Regions from separate parts of the Neobacillus phoenicis genome, predicted to be linked through region 1. Evidence: riboswitches for the same ligand, from Rfam matches in the RefSeq annotation. Region 1 holds a riboswitch; each other region holds the start of a gene.
The links. A riboswitch is a leader RNA that binds a small molecule or an ion and turns the genes downstream of it on or off. The one in region 1 is predicted to bind S-adenosylmethionine.
Positions count from the first base shown of each region.

Region 2: it holds a riboswitch for S-adenosylmethionine, as region 1 does, so the genes downstream of both, AA0X95_RS08315 (methionine biosynthesis PLP-dependent protein) here and AA0X95_RS25275 (sugar ABC transporter substrate-binding protein) in region 1, are expected to answer to the same signal.
Region 3: it holds a riboswitch for S-adenosylmethionine, as region 1 does, so the genes downstream of both, AA0X95_RS24330 (homoserine dehydrogenase) here and AA0X95_RS25275 (sugar ABC transporter substrate-binding protein) in region 1, are expected to answer to the same signal.

Region 1 is NZ_CP154847.1:4,946,209-4,951,173, reverse strand. Features, by position in the region: gene AA0X95_RS25285 (cold-shock protein) at 145-345, shown strand; gene AA0X95_RS25280 (MFS transporter) at 637-1,851, opposite strand; SAM riboswitch class I at 2,083-2,191, shown strand; gene AA0X95_RS25275 (sugar ABC transporter substrate-binding protein) at 2,321-3,430, shown strand; partial or broken gene AA0X95_RS25270 (ATP-binding cassette domain-containing protein) at 3,503-4,012, shown strand; gene AA0X95_RS25265 (ATP-binding cassette domain-containing protein) at 4,154-4,965, shown strand, end outside.
Region 2 is NZ_CP154847.1:1,618,066-1,623,030, reverse strand. Features, by position in the region: gene AA0X95_RS08320 (asparagine synthase-related protein) at 1-1,618, opposite strand, end outside; SAM riboswitch class I at 1,980-2,097, shown strand; gene AA0X95_RS08315 (methionine biosynthesis PLP-dependent protein) at 2,238-3,350, shown strand; gene metC (cystathionine beta-lyase) at 3,350-4,537, shown strand; gene AA0X95_RS08305 (bifunctional homocysteine S-methyltransferase/methylenetetrahydrofolate reductase) at 4,540-4,965, shown strand, end outside.
Region 3 is NZ_CP154847.1:4,743,938-4,748,902, forward strand. Features, by position in the region: gene AA0X95_RS24325 (DoxX family membrane protein) at 53-547, opposite strand; gene AA0X95_RS24330 (homoserine dehydrogenase) at 1,262-2,491, opposite strand; SAM riboswitch class I at 2,588-2,700, opposite strand; gene AA0X95_RS24335 (glucosamine-6-phosphate deaminase) at 3,629-4,354, opposite strand; gene AA0X95_RS24340 (carbohydrate ABC transporter permease) at 4,351-4,965, opposite strand, start outside.

The DNA.
Region 1 (4,965 bases):
ACTTATGTAAAATGTTATACTCATTAAGAATTATTTTTGTTCGGTGTAAAGGATAGTATAAGATAAACTTTTCGTCTTGATGATCACTGAGTGCAAGGATAGTACCATAATGTGTGCAAAAGCACACAGCAGGAGGAAACACACATGGAACAAGGTAAAGTAAAATGGTTTAACGCAGAAAAAGGTTTTGGATTCATCGAACGCGAAGCTGGAGACGATGTATTCGTTCACTTCTCAGCAATCCAAAGCGAAGGTTTCAAATCATTAGACGAAGGTCAAGCTGTTACTTTTGAAGTAGAACAAGGTCAACGTGGACCACAAGCTACTAACGTTCGTAAAGCTTAATAACATTGTCGATATAGACAGGCTCTATTTTAGAGTCTGTTTTTTTTATGCAAATGCTGTGTTAAAGGTTACTGTTGTTTTTATAGACAATGTTGATTGGAGCGGAAATCAACATCCAAGATTAACACAGCCTATGCAAAAAAAAACAAAACAAAAACCCCACTCATGAATGAGTAGGGCACACAAATGAAACAGTAATTCAAATGGTAGAGTTATTGTATCATATATTTTGGAAATAACCTAATTTATTTCTACAAAGGTTTTGGTAACTTTTGTATATTGAATAAGTTATTAAGCTGTATGTTTTACAAGTTTCGGATGTCGGAGCAATGATACGAGCAAAATCAGTCCACTCATAATTAATAAGACACTGGTGCTAATGAAAACGGCGGAAAAGCCGAAATAGCCAGAAAGAAAGCCCCCCAACATGGGCCCAATGATGTTACCGAGAAATCTTAGACTATTGTTATAGCCCAGGACCTCGCCTTGCATGGTAATCGGAGCTTCCTGGCGGATATAAGCAATCCTGACAGGAATGATTCCGCCGATGGTCACACCTAAGGCAATACGGATGATGACAAGCTGCCAAAGACTTGTCACGATCGCTCCTGGTAAATAAACTAACCCTGCTAAAAATAGAAGGATGACTAATATTTTGATATAACCATATTTATCTGCAATCTTTCCCCAGTTCCGTGACATGAGTAAGTTGCCTATTCCTGCTGCGGAAAAAGCAATCCCTGAATAAAAAGCAACATTGTTTGGCCCATGTAAATCACTTACAAATAACGACAGGATTGGTTGAATGCTGAAATGGGCGATTTGTACAAGGGATGAAATAAGTAATACGGTTAATAAAACAGGATTTCGTAGGATGTGTTTGATAACCTCTTTACTGGAATAGTGTGATTTGGTGCCCTTTGTTGGTTCTATCAGAAATTCCTTCGTTGCGATAACAAGAATCCCAGAGATGAATATGGAAATAGAAGTCCATTTAAAGGTGGTCGCATAGCCGAGGGTATCGGCTAAAATTCCTCCAAGCATGGGGCCTAACAACGAGCCCGTAATACTTCCTGTTTGTAATGTCCCTAGGACACGACCAGCAATCTCTTTTGGTGTTTGCGTGGAGATGAATGCCTGTGACATAGGGATAAAACCTGAGAAAAAGCCCATTAAAAACCGTAGTAAGAGTAGCTGCCAGACTGAATGAACAAATCCCATTAAAAAGATAGATACAGCCATCCCTAATCCACAAATGATAAGTATCTTTTTCCGACCATAGCGATCTCCAATCTTCCCCCAAACCGGTGAAAAAAGAAAGGCAGAAACAAAGGTGATCCCAAAAGTAATGCCCGACCAATGCTGGACATATTTCTCAGAAAAGTCTCCAAACGTTTCAATATACAGCGAAATAAACGGCATGACCATCGTCATACTACCGGCAACGAAGAAGTTGGCAAACCACATAATTAGTAAATTACGCTTTGCGCTTTCCTGCTTATTCATGGAAGATAACACTTCTTTCTGCAATTTATTTCGGTTTCCTAAATATAATCATACCGAAATTTCATAGGAGAATAAAGCAATAACTGGTTTTAGTTTTAATAACAGTTTTCCCCATTCTGTTCAATGTGATTAAAAAGGAGTTATTACTTTATTAAAAATATTTAAAATACTATTGACAACTTGTTGATGTGAGTTTAAATTTAGTTTATTACTTTAAATCAATAATACGTTCTCTTATCAAGAGTGGCAGAGGGACTGGCCCGATGACGCCCAGCAACCGTTCCAAAAAAGGAATTGGTGCTAAATCCTGCAAAACATCTAATGTTTTGAGAGATAAGAGAGGAGTAGTCCAACATATGTGATGAAACCTCTCTTTTCTGGAGAGGTTTTTTATTTTTTCAAAAAAGAAAACTTCTCCAATGGGAATAGTTTATTTTGGTAAGAAAGACAAAAAGGGGGAGCTTTTATCATGAAAAAAAATATTTTCAAAAGTGCGCTTGTTTCTGCATTAGCTGCAAGCCTGCTACTCACGGGGTGTGCTTCAGGGGGAGAAACGAAGAAAGCAAGCGGAAATAAAAATGTATCACTTGAAGGCGTACCAGAACAATTTAAGGGCGATCAATTGAAAATTAAGGTCATTCGAAAAATTGGCGGTGATGACCACACTGCTCAATTCTTAGCAGGAGCAAAAGAAGAGGGAGAAGCTTTAGGATTGCAAGTGGATGTGTTTACTGCGAACGGTGATACAGCAAAATTCCATGATGCTATAAATCAGGCGTTAGATCAGGATTATGATGGATTCATAATTTCACATGGTGATGATGATGCGACGGTGAACGATGTAAAGAAGATCGTTGAAAAAGGAAAAAGCGTGGTTACATTTGACTCTAATCCAAAGTTGGCTGAAGTGGAGGGAGTAACACTTACATCACAGGATGACGAAGCATTGGCAACTTTAGCACTGGATCAGCTTGTAAAGGATACGAAAGGCAAAGCCAATATTGCATACCTTTGGGTTGACGGTTTTCCGCCAATGGTTAGACGAAACAAAGTGTACCAAGATGTACTTTCAAAAAATCCTGGAATTAAAGAAGTGGAACGTTTCGGTGTAGCTGCTGCAGATACCAGTGTTCAAACACAAAACGCCGTAGCTGCTATGTTAAATAAATATCCAAAAGGAAAGTTGGATGCCATCTTTGCTACTTGGGATGCCTTTGCTATTGGTGCGGCACGAGCTCTAAAAGAGGCGGGCCGTGAAGAAATAAAAATTTATGGTATTGATGTTTCAAATGCGGACCTTCAAGAGATTCAAAGAAAAGGTAGTGCTTGGAAATACACAGCAGCCGTAGATCCTAAACTAATTGGTGCGGTGGATTTGAGATTGCTTGCTAAAAAACTAGCAGGTGAAGAAACACCACAAACCTATGATTTACAGGCTTCTCTAGTTTCACAAGACAATCTTCAAAAGTCTAAGGATCCTGTTAACATGGTTAATCTATCAAAAATTATTTCAGGATGGGGCCAATCAGATGCATTCGAAGAAGATTGGATGAAAACATTAAAAAAATATAATAAATAATTAATGGGTACTATAAGCACTCTCTTTTTCACTTGATTAAGAGAGTGTTTGCTTGATAGGGGGAACAATTTCATGCAGTCAACATTGGAAATGAAAACTATAACGATTGAATTTCCAGGGGTGAAAGCTTTAAATCAGGTTCATTTTTCAACAAAGACGGGAACGATTCAGGCATTGATTGGAGCAAATGGTGCAGGGAAATCAACTCTAATGAAAGTCCTCTCAGGGGCTTATAATCATTATACCGGTGAGATTGTGCTAGACGGGAAATCTTTGAACATTCGATCACCAAAAGATGCCCAGGATGCGGGCATACAGATTGTCTATCAAGAAGTCGATACCGCACTTATTCCTAATTTAACGGTTGCCGAAAATATCATGTTGATGGACACGGTTCATCAAATGGGAAAAAAGCAGTGGATGAACTGGAAGACTCTTCATCAAAAAGCAGCACAAATCCTGGCTGATATGAATATTTCACTTTCTACGAAAAAGCTTGTGAGTGAACTTTCTCTAGCAGAAAAGCAAATGATTCTCATTGCTAGAGCTGTCTCGAATCGGTGTAAGTATCTGATTCTAGATGAACCAACTGCACCCTTAAGCCATACTGAAACGACCGAGCTTTTTCGGATTGCCCGCGAATTAAAGAGACAAAATGTCGGGATTATTTTTATTTCTCACCGCCTGCCAGAGATTTTTGAAATCTGCGATGAAATTACAGTCATGAGAAATGGAGAATTCGTTGTAAAAGAGAATATTTCAGAGACAACACAGAATCAAGTGGTGGAGCACATGCTGGGCCAAAAACTGGAGGAACAGTTTCCGAAAAAAAATACGAGAATTGGAACCACAGTACTTGAAGTGAAGGGACTTTCAGATAGAAGTAAAATAAAAGATTTACATTTACATGTGAAATCCGGAGAAATCGTTGGAGTAGCTGGGCTAGTCGGTGCTGGAAAAACCGAGCTGTGCAAGGCGCTTTTTGGTTCTGAAAAATTAACTGGAGGAGAAGTCCTTCTTAATGGTGTTAAACTAACTTTGAATAGCCCATATGATGCGGTGAAAAATGGCATGGCATTAGTGCCTGAAGAACGCAGGAAGGAAGGAATTCTTGTCCTTGAATCAGTGGAATCCAATTTGACAGCGGCTAATCTGGGCAGTTTTACAAACGTATTTAGCTTTTTAAATAGAAAGAAAGAAAAGGAAACAGCCAAGCAGCTGATTAGCCGGCTTGGAATTAAAACACCTTCTGAAGAAACGAAGGTTCAGAATCTATCTGGAGGAAATCAGCAGAAGGTCGCAATAGGAAAGTGGCTGGTATCTGAGGCCGATGTCTATATTTTTGATGAACCAACCAAAGGCGTGGATGTTGGTGCAAAAAAAGATATTTTTGAACTAATCACGGAATTGGCAAGCAGAGGTAAATCGATTATTTACGCTTCTTCTGAACTATCAGAGATTATGGGAATTACGGATCGAGTCTACATTCTCTATGATGGACAATCAATAAAGGAGTTAGAGACGAACCGAACAAA
Region 2 (4,965 bases), 2.0 Mb from region 1:
TCATAACGTATTGTTCTTCAGGTACAGCAAAGCAAAAACGTACAACTCTTAAATCACTAGTAGGATCACGTTTCCAAACTGAATATTTTAAGGACAATTTTGAATAAAGTGTGTTACTAGCATTATAAGGATGAATATAATCGTAAATTACTTTTCTCTGTTCGTGTATATCATTAGAAATAACGCAACCTGAATCATCAATTCCAAAACTTCTTAGTTTCTCAAAGACTAGTGTTTTCTTTGCAAATTCTAAGTTAACAATTCGCATTACTGAATTTGGTATACCTTGGAATCTCTTAAAATAGGGGAATGCTGTCCGTGCAATTATAGGAAGGTTCCCAAACCTTGCTCCACCAACTTTTTTACTGTACTGGTCTAATTCCATTGCAAGTTTAATCCATTTCAACCTCTTCAATAGTACTGCATAATAGTTCATTGAGTTCCCCCAAGAAATTGTAGAATTACCCACATCCCCATTAAGCAATACTCTAACATCTTCTAAACTTGCTTTTTCAAAAGTTCCTTTTAGCCAGAAAGAGTTTTCAATAAATTTATAGGGCATTTCATTGACTTCTAACATTTCATCTATCTCTGTATACGAACTTATTCCCTCAAAATCATAATAATGGTCATTAATTCCGCCTATATAATCGACAGTCTTTTTAATAAATGGCCTTTCATCTGCCATAAATCTTTTGGATGTAAAATCAATAAAATCCCCTGGTGGTATATAACTAAAGGTATGTAATACTTTATTTACTTTTTTTAGCTCTTTAGCAGCAAATCCAACAACTGCGCCTGAATCTAACCCTCCACTTAAATGGGAGCCTACATTCCGATGTGTTCTGAGCCTGTCTTTAACCGCTTTATTGAATATCTCCTGAAAAGCTTCAACATATTCAAAATCCTTTTTAAATTTAATCTTTTTATCTGAAAAATATTTCCCATATTTTGATATGTTTATCTTACCTTTTTCAATTTTTATACTATGAAATGGTGGGACTTGATTAATATTTAAGTAAGGTGTCATCGTAGCATCTACGGTATCAATTAATAAGGATAAGACCAAAAATTCAGCTAACCATTTCTCATTTAGTATCTTATTAACGTGGGGCAAAGATATAATAGGTTCAATAACAGTACAGAATGTGAAACTAGAATTTTCTTTATAATAGTAAAGAGTACGATATCCTAAAGGATCCCTAGCCCCAAAAAGTTTCTGCTTCTTTTCATCCCATATCATAAAAGCAAAATCACCAACTAAGTACTTTGGTGCATCTTCCTCCCACTTATAATAGGAAAGTAAGATTAGTTCACTATCAGTGATATCTTTTCTTTTCCCTTTATCAACTTGTAATCTCTCAAATAACTCTTCACGATTGTCAATAATTGCATCCGCAGTAATCGCTAGTTTTCGATCATGGTCATAATACGGGAGCTTTTCACCAAGAGACTCAGGTGTGATCCACTGTGCATGGCAGCCAAGGAAGACTTTGTCGTTATGCCAAGTTTGAATATCATCGGCCGGATATTTTTCTAGTGCTTTCATTATCCTGTTCCCATGTTCTAGATTGATAGGCTCATCATTCAAATGATAAATTCCGGCTATTGCGCTCATCTTTTCCTCCTGCCAGGCTATAAAAATTTATAACGTCTATTATTCACATGTTCACTAAAAAGAACAGTTAAGCCATACTTAAATATCAGGAATCAAATCTAATCCTTTTTTCCTGACATTTATCGTAATTTAATTAATAAAACTACTTTCTATGTAACATATCACCTATACTGGTTCTTTATCAAGAACGTTCGTTATAACTAATAATAAATCCATAAACTATTACTGTCAACAAATTTTAAGATAATAAAATAAATATTTTGTCTCTCCGTTGTATAACTCAAATTTCCTCAATAGTTAAAAACAAATTGACATCCCCATCAATCTGTAGTAAATTTTATAAATAATCTAAATAATTGATTTCTTATCAAGAGAGGTTGAGGGAATGGCCCTGCGACGCCTCAGCAACCTTCAATGAATGGTTTGTTCATTGAAAAGGTGCTAAGTCCTGCAAATTTTACTAATTTGCAAGATAAGAAGAATGACAAGTGTGTCGTACATACAAAAGTCTTCTTCTTATAAGAAGACTTTTTTTATTTATCTGAAAGCTTTAACGCCCTGTAGCATTAAAGTAGGCAATCTAAACCCTAATTACATCAAACTTTAAGGAGTGTGCATTATGTACAAAATTGACACGAAACTAGCCCAAATTGGAAACCGCAGCGAGTCTGCAACAGGTACAGTGAACCCGCCTGTTTATTTTTCTACTGCTTATCGACACGAAGGCATCGGACAATCAACAGGGTTTGACTATAGTCGAACAGGGAACCCAACGCGTCAGCTCCTGGAAAAAACAATTGCTGATTTAGAAGCTGGTGATCAAGGTTTTGCCTGCAGTTCAGGTATGGCTGCTATTTTCACGATTCTTTCCTTATTTCAATCGGGAGATGAATGGCTGGTAAGCGAGGATTTATATGGCGGTACCTATCGCTTATTAGAACAAGGCTTTAAAAAATGGGGATTAAACACTCAATATGTAAATACCTGTTGTCCAGAAGAAATCGAAGGGAAGATTACTCCACAAACAAAGGCCATTTTTTTGGAGACTCCTACTAATCCCCTCATGCAGCAATCGGACATTGCCGCTGTTTCTCAAATTGCCAAGAAGCACGGGATTCTTTTGATTGTTGATAATACCTTCTATACCCCACTATTACAGCAACCGATTAAACTCGGGGCTGATATCGTTATTCATAGTGCAACGAAATACCTGGGTGGTCATAACGATGTACTTGCAGGATTGATTGTCGCTAAAGGAAAGGAACTATGTGAAGCATTAGCTTTTCATCATAATGGTGCGGGTGGTGTACTTAGCCCGTTCGATTCCTGGCTGTTAATGCGCGGAATGAAAACCCTGTCGCTTCGAATGGACAGACACGAAAAAAATGCAAAAGCGGTGGTGGAGTTTCTTTCCAATCATGAAGGAGTGACAGATGTTCTATATCCTGGACGCGGCGGAATGGTCTCTTTCCGAGTAAAAGCTGAAGCATGGGTAAATCCATTCCTACAAGGATTATCTCTTATTACATTTGCAGAAAGTCTCGGTGGAACGGAGAGCTTTATTACGTATCCTGCTACACAAACACATGCGGATATTCCGGAAGAAATTCGAATTCAATCCGGAGTATGTAATCGATTATTGCGTTTTTCCGTCGGGATTGAAGATGCACAAGACTTAATTGAAGACTTGAAAAAGGCTTTCGCAAATGTGAAAGAAGGAGTGATTGCGTAATGTCACACGAAGAATATAGCTTTGCAACCAGACTTCTTCATAATCAGCATAAAGTGGACCCGACAACGGGTGCGGTTAGTGTTCCCATTCAGCATGCATCCACCTTCCACCAATTTGATTTCGACCAGTTCGGTAAATACGATTATGGTCGCAGCTTAAATCCAACAAGAGAAGCGCTTGAGGATGTGATTGCAGAACTTGAGGGTGGTGTAAAAGGCTTTGCTTTTTCTTCTGGTATGGCCGCCATTTCTACTGCGTTCCTTCTGCTTTCAGCTGGGGATCATATTATCGTTACCGAAGATGTGTATGGTGGTACGTTCCGGATGGTCACACAGGTCCTTTCCCGGCTCGGTATTGAACATACCTTTGTGGATATGACCAATTTAGACGAAGTAAAACAAGCGATTCAGCCAAATACAAAAGCGTTATATGTGGAAACACCCTCCAATCCATTAATGAAAGTGACTGATATTGAGGCAATTAGCAGTTTAGCAAAGGAAATTGACGCGTTAACCTTTGTTGATAATACGTTTCTTACCCCTTCTCATCAAAAGCCTTTGGAATTAGGGGCTGATGTGGTCCTGCATAGCGCAACGAAATTTTTATCTGGGCATAGCGATGTCGTGGCGGGTCTCGCTGTGGTTAAGGATGAAGACTTGGCGAAAAGATTAGGCTTTTTACAGAATGGATTTGGTGCTATATTGGGCGTCCAAGATGCTTGGCTCGTGCTAAGAGGGATAAAGACACTTCATGTTCGTCTAGAACAATCGCAGAAATCAGCTATTAAACTCGCAGAATTTTTAGCTGAACATCCGCTTGTGAAAAAGGTGCATTATCCTGGGCTCGAAAGTCACCCACAATATCACATCCAGAACAAGCAAGCAGCGGGGCCGGGAGCTGTCTTATCGTTTGAATTAGAAAGTGAAGATGCGCTCCGAACCTTTTTGGCCAATGTAGAAATCCCTGTTTTCGCTGTCAGCCTGGGAGCAGTCGAATCGATTCTCTCCTATCCGGCGAAAATGTCACATGCCGCCATGCCGCAAGAGGAAAGAGAAAAACGCGGGATTACTAATAGCCTCGTCCGACTATCGGTTGGACTTGAAAATCCAGATGATCTAATTAAGGATTTTTCCCAAGCGTTTGAGAAAGTTAATCGAAGTCAATTAGTATTCGAGCGGGGAGAATAGCGATGAGCTTTTTAGAAAAATTAAAAAATCAAATCTTAATAGCCGATGGAGCCATGGGTACTTTATTGTATTCGTACGGAAAGGATAGTTGTTTAGAGGAACTAAACCTTTCCCAGGCAGAACATATCCAGTCGATCCATCAAGCATATATTGATGCCGGTGCTGATGTCATTCAGACCAACACATATGCCGCCAATTATTTAAAGCTACAGCGATATGGTTTGGAGGATTCTGTAAAGGAAATTAACAGTGCTGCCGTAGCTATTGCTAAAAGAGCCGCTGCAAATAAACAAGCATACGTCCTTGGAACGATTGGCGGGAATCGAGGAATTAAACCGGATTCAATCACCATTGAAGAATTAAAACGAAGCTTCCGCGAACAATTGTATTGCCTTCTCCTTGAAGGCGTAGACGGTTTGTTACTTGAA
Region 3 (4,965 bases), 200 kb from region 1:
AGTTCTAATGAGAGATTTCAGCGTGCTAAGCTGTTAGAACTCGGTATTACTGTTAGTTGGTATTCACATTCCTTGCAGGTGCCTTTTTGATATAGTCTTTGATGAAAGGGACTGCATAACGGTCAAGTCCGAAGTAATAAACACCAGTTCCTACGAAAAGAAGAATCATTGCTGCTGTATAAAGAATTGGGTTCGTGCTTGTTGTGCCTGCCAGCATGAAGTTTAAGTTCATAAACGCACCGGCGATTAATGCTGGAAGAGTCGCTAAACCGACAACTAATCCTAAACCAACAAGTAATTCTCCCCAAGGAATTAATACGTTAAAGATCTGAACATTTGGAATAGCAAATTGTTGTAAGAAATCTGCGTACCAGGCTTGCACTGCTGGATGATCACCAGTTGCATTTGCGAGTGCTCCTTTTAAAAATCCGCCAGCGTCAAATCCACCTGTTAATTTATGATAGCCCGCTTCAATCCATTGTAAACCAAGCCAAACTCTTAAAACTGTCCAAACAACTGCTGCTTGAGGGGTTTTATACCATCTCATCACAATCATCTCCATTTATTTTTTTGTGAAATATTTCACAAATTAATATAATAATAATTACTTTCCCCTATCGATGAGGGGTGTTCAGCTAGCTGTTTATGTAGGGAAGTTAGTTTGTGCTTCTTGGTTTGTGAATTGTTTCACTATCTTCTCTACACTTATAATATACTCTCCTGTACTTTAAATGACAACGGCTTTCACAGTTTCTTAACATATTAATGTTAGAAAATTGAATAGAATGTGAACTTACTAAGTTGTTTATATTAGAATCGTGCTTCTACATAGTTGTGGATAAATATTCTGACTTTTGTGGATATTGTGAATAAGTCTGTGGAATACCTTTAAACCGGGACTTTTGATGTTGATAACGCAGTGGATAAACACGGAAAATTCGTGACTATTGAATTAAATTTTTACATTTTGTTCAAATAAAAAAGTAGTTCTAGTGGTTTGCTACTTCTACTTTTCCTTCTTCTCTCTGAAAATAGTAGATTTAGAGGTTTGCTACTTCTACTTTTTCCTTCTTCTCTATGAAAAAAGTAGATCTAGGACCTTGCTACTTCTACTTTTTCCTTCTTTTCTCTATAAAAAGTAGATCTAGAGCCTCGATACTTCTACTTTTTCCTTCTTTTCTCTAAAAAAAGTGGATCTAGACCCTGGCTTTCTTAAAATGAAAAAAAAGAGCCATATAGCTCTTTCATTATTTGTAGACTCTTATAAAGCCTTAAGCGTTTTTATTTGTTTCACTCTCTCGTATTCTCCTATAATCGGATAATAGATAAGATTATTTTGTTTGGCCAGAAGGGCAATTTCTCTATCTGTCGCTTTGATTACAAACGTTTCCTCCGCCACTTCTTCAATCCAAGTAATGGAAGGAGTCACCTGTTTATGCTTCACTCCATGCACCAGCCACGTTTCCTTCTTGTCACTCTTACTAAACCCCGTTACCGCTACTTGAGAACACGTATTATTCTGTTTAACTGGGGAATTTTTACACACATAGACTAAATCCTCAATTACCGCACTCGCTGTAGGAAACATTCCCGCTCCTGGTCCCTGAAGTGTAATCTCTCCAACTATATCAGATTGGACATTTACTGCATTCTGGACGCCTTCTACATGGTAAAAAGGATGTTCTTTACTCAATAGGGCTGGATTGACAGTTGCAATAATTTGATCACCTAACCTTGTAATACTCGCAATATGCTTAAACCTTAGCCCTGCATTTTCTGCAGCATCAATCAATTCACTTGTTATTGAAGTAATCCCTTCACGTTTAACATCCTGCCAATTGGGTTCTTTTCCAAAAGCCAGTCTGCTTAAAATCATGGTTTTATAAAAAGCATCAAAGCCCTCCACGTCATTTGTCGGGTCAGCTTCAGCATAGCCATTCTCTTGTGCTAATACTAACGCCTGTGCAAATGACTGCTTTTTCTCCCTCATTTCTGTGAGGATAAAATTGGAGGTGCCATTGAGAATTCCTCGAATTTGCTTCACACGATTAATGTTTAATAACTGTCTAAGTGTTTGTATAACGGGAATTCCTCCAGCAACAGTAGCTTCAAAACCAACCGAAACTTTCTTCTCCTCTGCCAGTTCAAGCAGTTCTTTCCCGTGGTGGGCGAACATTTCTTTATTCGCTGTAATGATGTGGCATCCACGCTCAATCGCTGATTTCAAAAATGTAAAAGTTGGCTCTTTGTCAACAATAGCCTCCACAACAACATCAAGCTGCTCGAGGTTTAAGATATCCGCAAAGTCTGTTGTTACTAATACATTTTGACTAATATTTCTCTTTTTTTGCGTGTTTCTGATGAGAACAGCGGCAACTTCAACCTTCTTGCCTAATGCAGCAGTGAGCTCCTCACTGTGTGATTGTATTGTTCGATATACTCCTTCTCCAACTGTTCCAAATCCAAGGATTGCCACTTTGATTACAGACACATACATCCATCCCTTCACTTCACGAATTTTGACACGAAGCTTCTTTATTTTTACAAAAGAAAAACCCTCTTCAATAAGAAGAGGGTTGGTTTCCTCCTCTTATCTATCAGGTTAAATAATAACCTGCAGGAATTAGCACCTTTTCAAGGAATACCTTGAAGGTTGCCGGGTTTCATCGGGCCTAGTCCCTCCACCACTCTGGATAAGAGTTTTTATTTGATTTTTAATTAAATTTCCAAGTTATAAAGAGAATTTTAGTTGATGCAATGTTAAATGTCAATATATTCTTTCTATTCTAACTATCGTATCCCTGTAAATCTGGCATGCTCTTCTTTTACTAAGTTGATAAAATTCTCTTTCTCAAAATCCATACTGGTAATCATTTTAATATTATTCTCATTACTTAAGAACCGTTTCACCTTCCTGTTTTGGTGAATGATGTATGCGTATCTAACATCCTTTTCCAGTAAAGTAAACCACTCTTCTTCCCTTAATCTGATTATATTTTTTTCAAATTTCGATTTCGGGGACCAATCAGGAATGAAAAATTCAATGACTTCCCCTGCTAGATCAAATAGCAAATCAATAATAAAACCACTAATGGAAATTCACTCCTTACATATTTTATATCGTTTCGCGTACTGAGTGATTTAACTCTTTTATCTTATTTTTCTTCTGTTCGCTTCATTCAATATTATCCATGTTATCTTATATTTTCAGTTATAATAAAAATACTAATTACTCCCTCTTTTACTTGAATCTCGTAGGTCGCAACTTTATAGTTATAACTTCTAAATGTTTTGGATTTTCATTAATATTATTTTCTACCTCTAACTTATGCTGCATAATGATTTGTTTTCTTTGCTGCAAGGTTTCATTCCCTAATTCATAAAGATCCATATATTTTTTATATTAGAAAAATGCATTCCTGTCAAAATAGTTTTTTATTACAGGAACTGATTTATTTGACGTACGAATAGACTGATACAGCTGTTTATGAAATGCCCTCTATAAAGATAAGTGTCTACGATACTCCATCCAAAAAAGCCCGCCAATTAGGGGGGCCTTTTTAGTCTTCTTTAGTTAAAGAACGCTGATAGCAAGCTTTATATATAATATAGACGCTACCGAAATTACCTACCCCAATAGGGACGCCGCTTTTTGATCAAGGTAATAGTGGATGTTTTCATGCTGCTGAAGCACGCTTGCAGGATTAGTATTGGTAACAGGTCCTTCAATGGTAGCTTTCACAATCTCTGCCTTTTTTTCGCCGTTCGCAAGAAGGAAGATCGTCCGGCTGTTTAAAAGATGCTTCACCCCAAGTGTAATGCCTTGCTTCAGTTCCTTTTTCTCCTCAAAGTATTTCTGTCCTACACTCTGAGTGGTCTCATCAAGGTCGATAACATGGGATTTCAGGCCGAAGTCCACTCCCGGTTCATTGAAACCTAGGTGTCCGTTCATTCCGATTCCAAGAATCATCAGGTCAAATCCGCCGTATTTTTCGACCAGTTCATCTTTCTTTTTACATTCATTTTCCAGATCTTCGCTCATTGTATCAAATAAGTGAATGTTTTCTTTCTTGGCATTCACTTGATGAAAAAAATTACTGTTCAAAAATAGCTGACAGCTTCCTATATCCTCCGGACCTACTCCTACCCAATCATCGAGTCCGATGAAAGTAGCCTGTGAGAAGTCCACACGCCCAAGCTTGTATGCCTGAACGAGATAACTGAGCATTTCTTTCGGCGTGTCTCCTCCTGGAATACAAAGAACACTGTTAGGTTTACTATTAAGCAGACTGATGATTTCCTCTGCTGCGTTTTTTGACATTTCTTCATATGTGTCATATACATGTACGTTCATTCTTTCACTCCTCCTGCGGTCATGCTTGAGACCAATTGTTTTTGGAATAGAGCCACGATGATGAGCGGAGGAAGTGTCGCCAAGATTCCGCCTGTCGCGATCATACCGTAATCGACCGCGTTCTTCCCGCTAAATTCAGCAATGGCTACCGATATAGTCTTTGATTCAAGGCTTGAGGTAAACAATAGACTGAAAAAGAACTCCTCCCAAGTCAAAAGAAAACTCAATACGCCAGTCGCTAGAATCCCCGGACGTACAATCGGGATGACGACCTTCCATAAAGTCTGAAGCCTTGAGGCTCCGTCGATCATCGCAGCTTCCTCAAGCTCCTTTGGGAAACTGCGGAAATAGCTCTGCATCACCCATATGACATACGGGATAACAAACGTTAGGTCAAGAAGTACCAAGGTCCATTTTTGATCCAGCATTCCAAGTTCCGATAAAATCAGGTACAAAGGAATTACGATTACAACTGGCGGAATCATATAGGAAAACAAAAACACATATGTGATGCTGTTCCGGAAAGGAAACTGGTAACGAGCGATACTATAGGCTGCAAGGCTTCCTACAACTAAACTGATAATCATTACAGTGATGCCAACGAAAAGGGT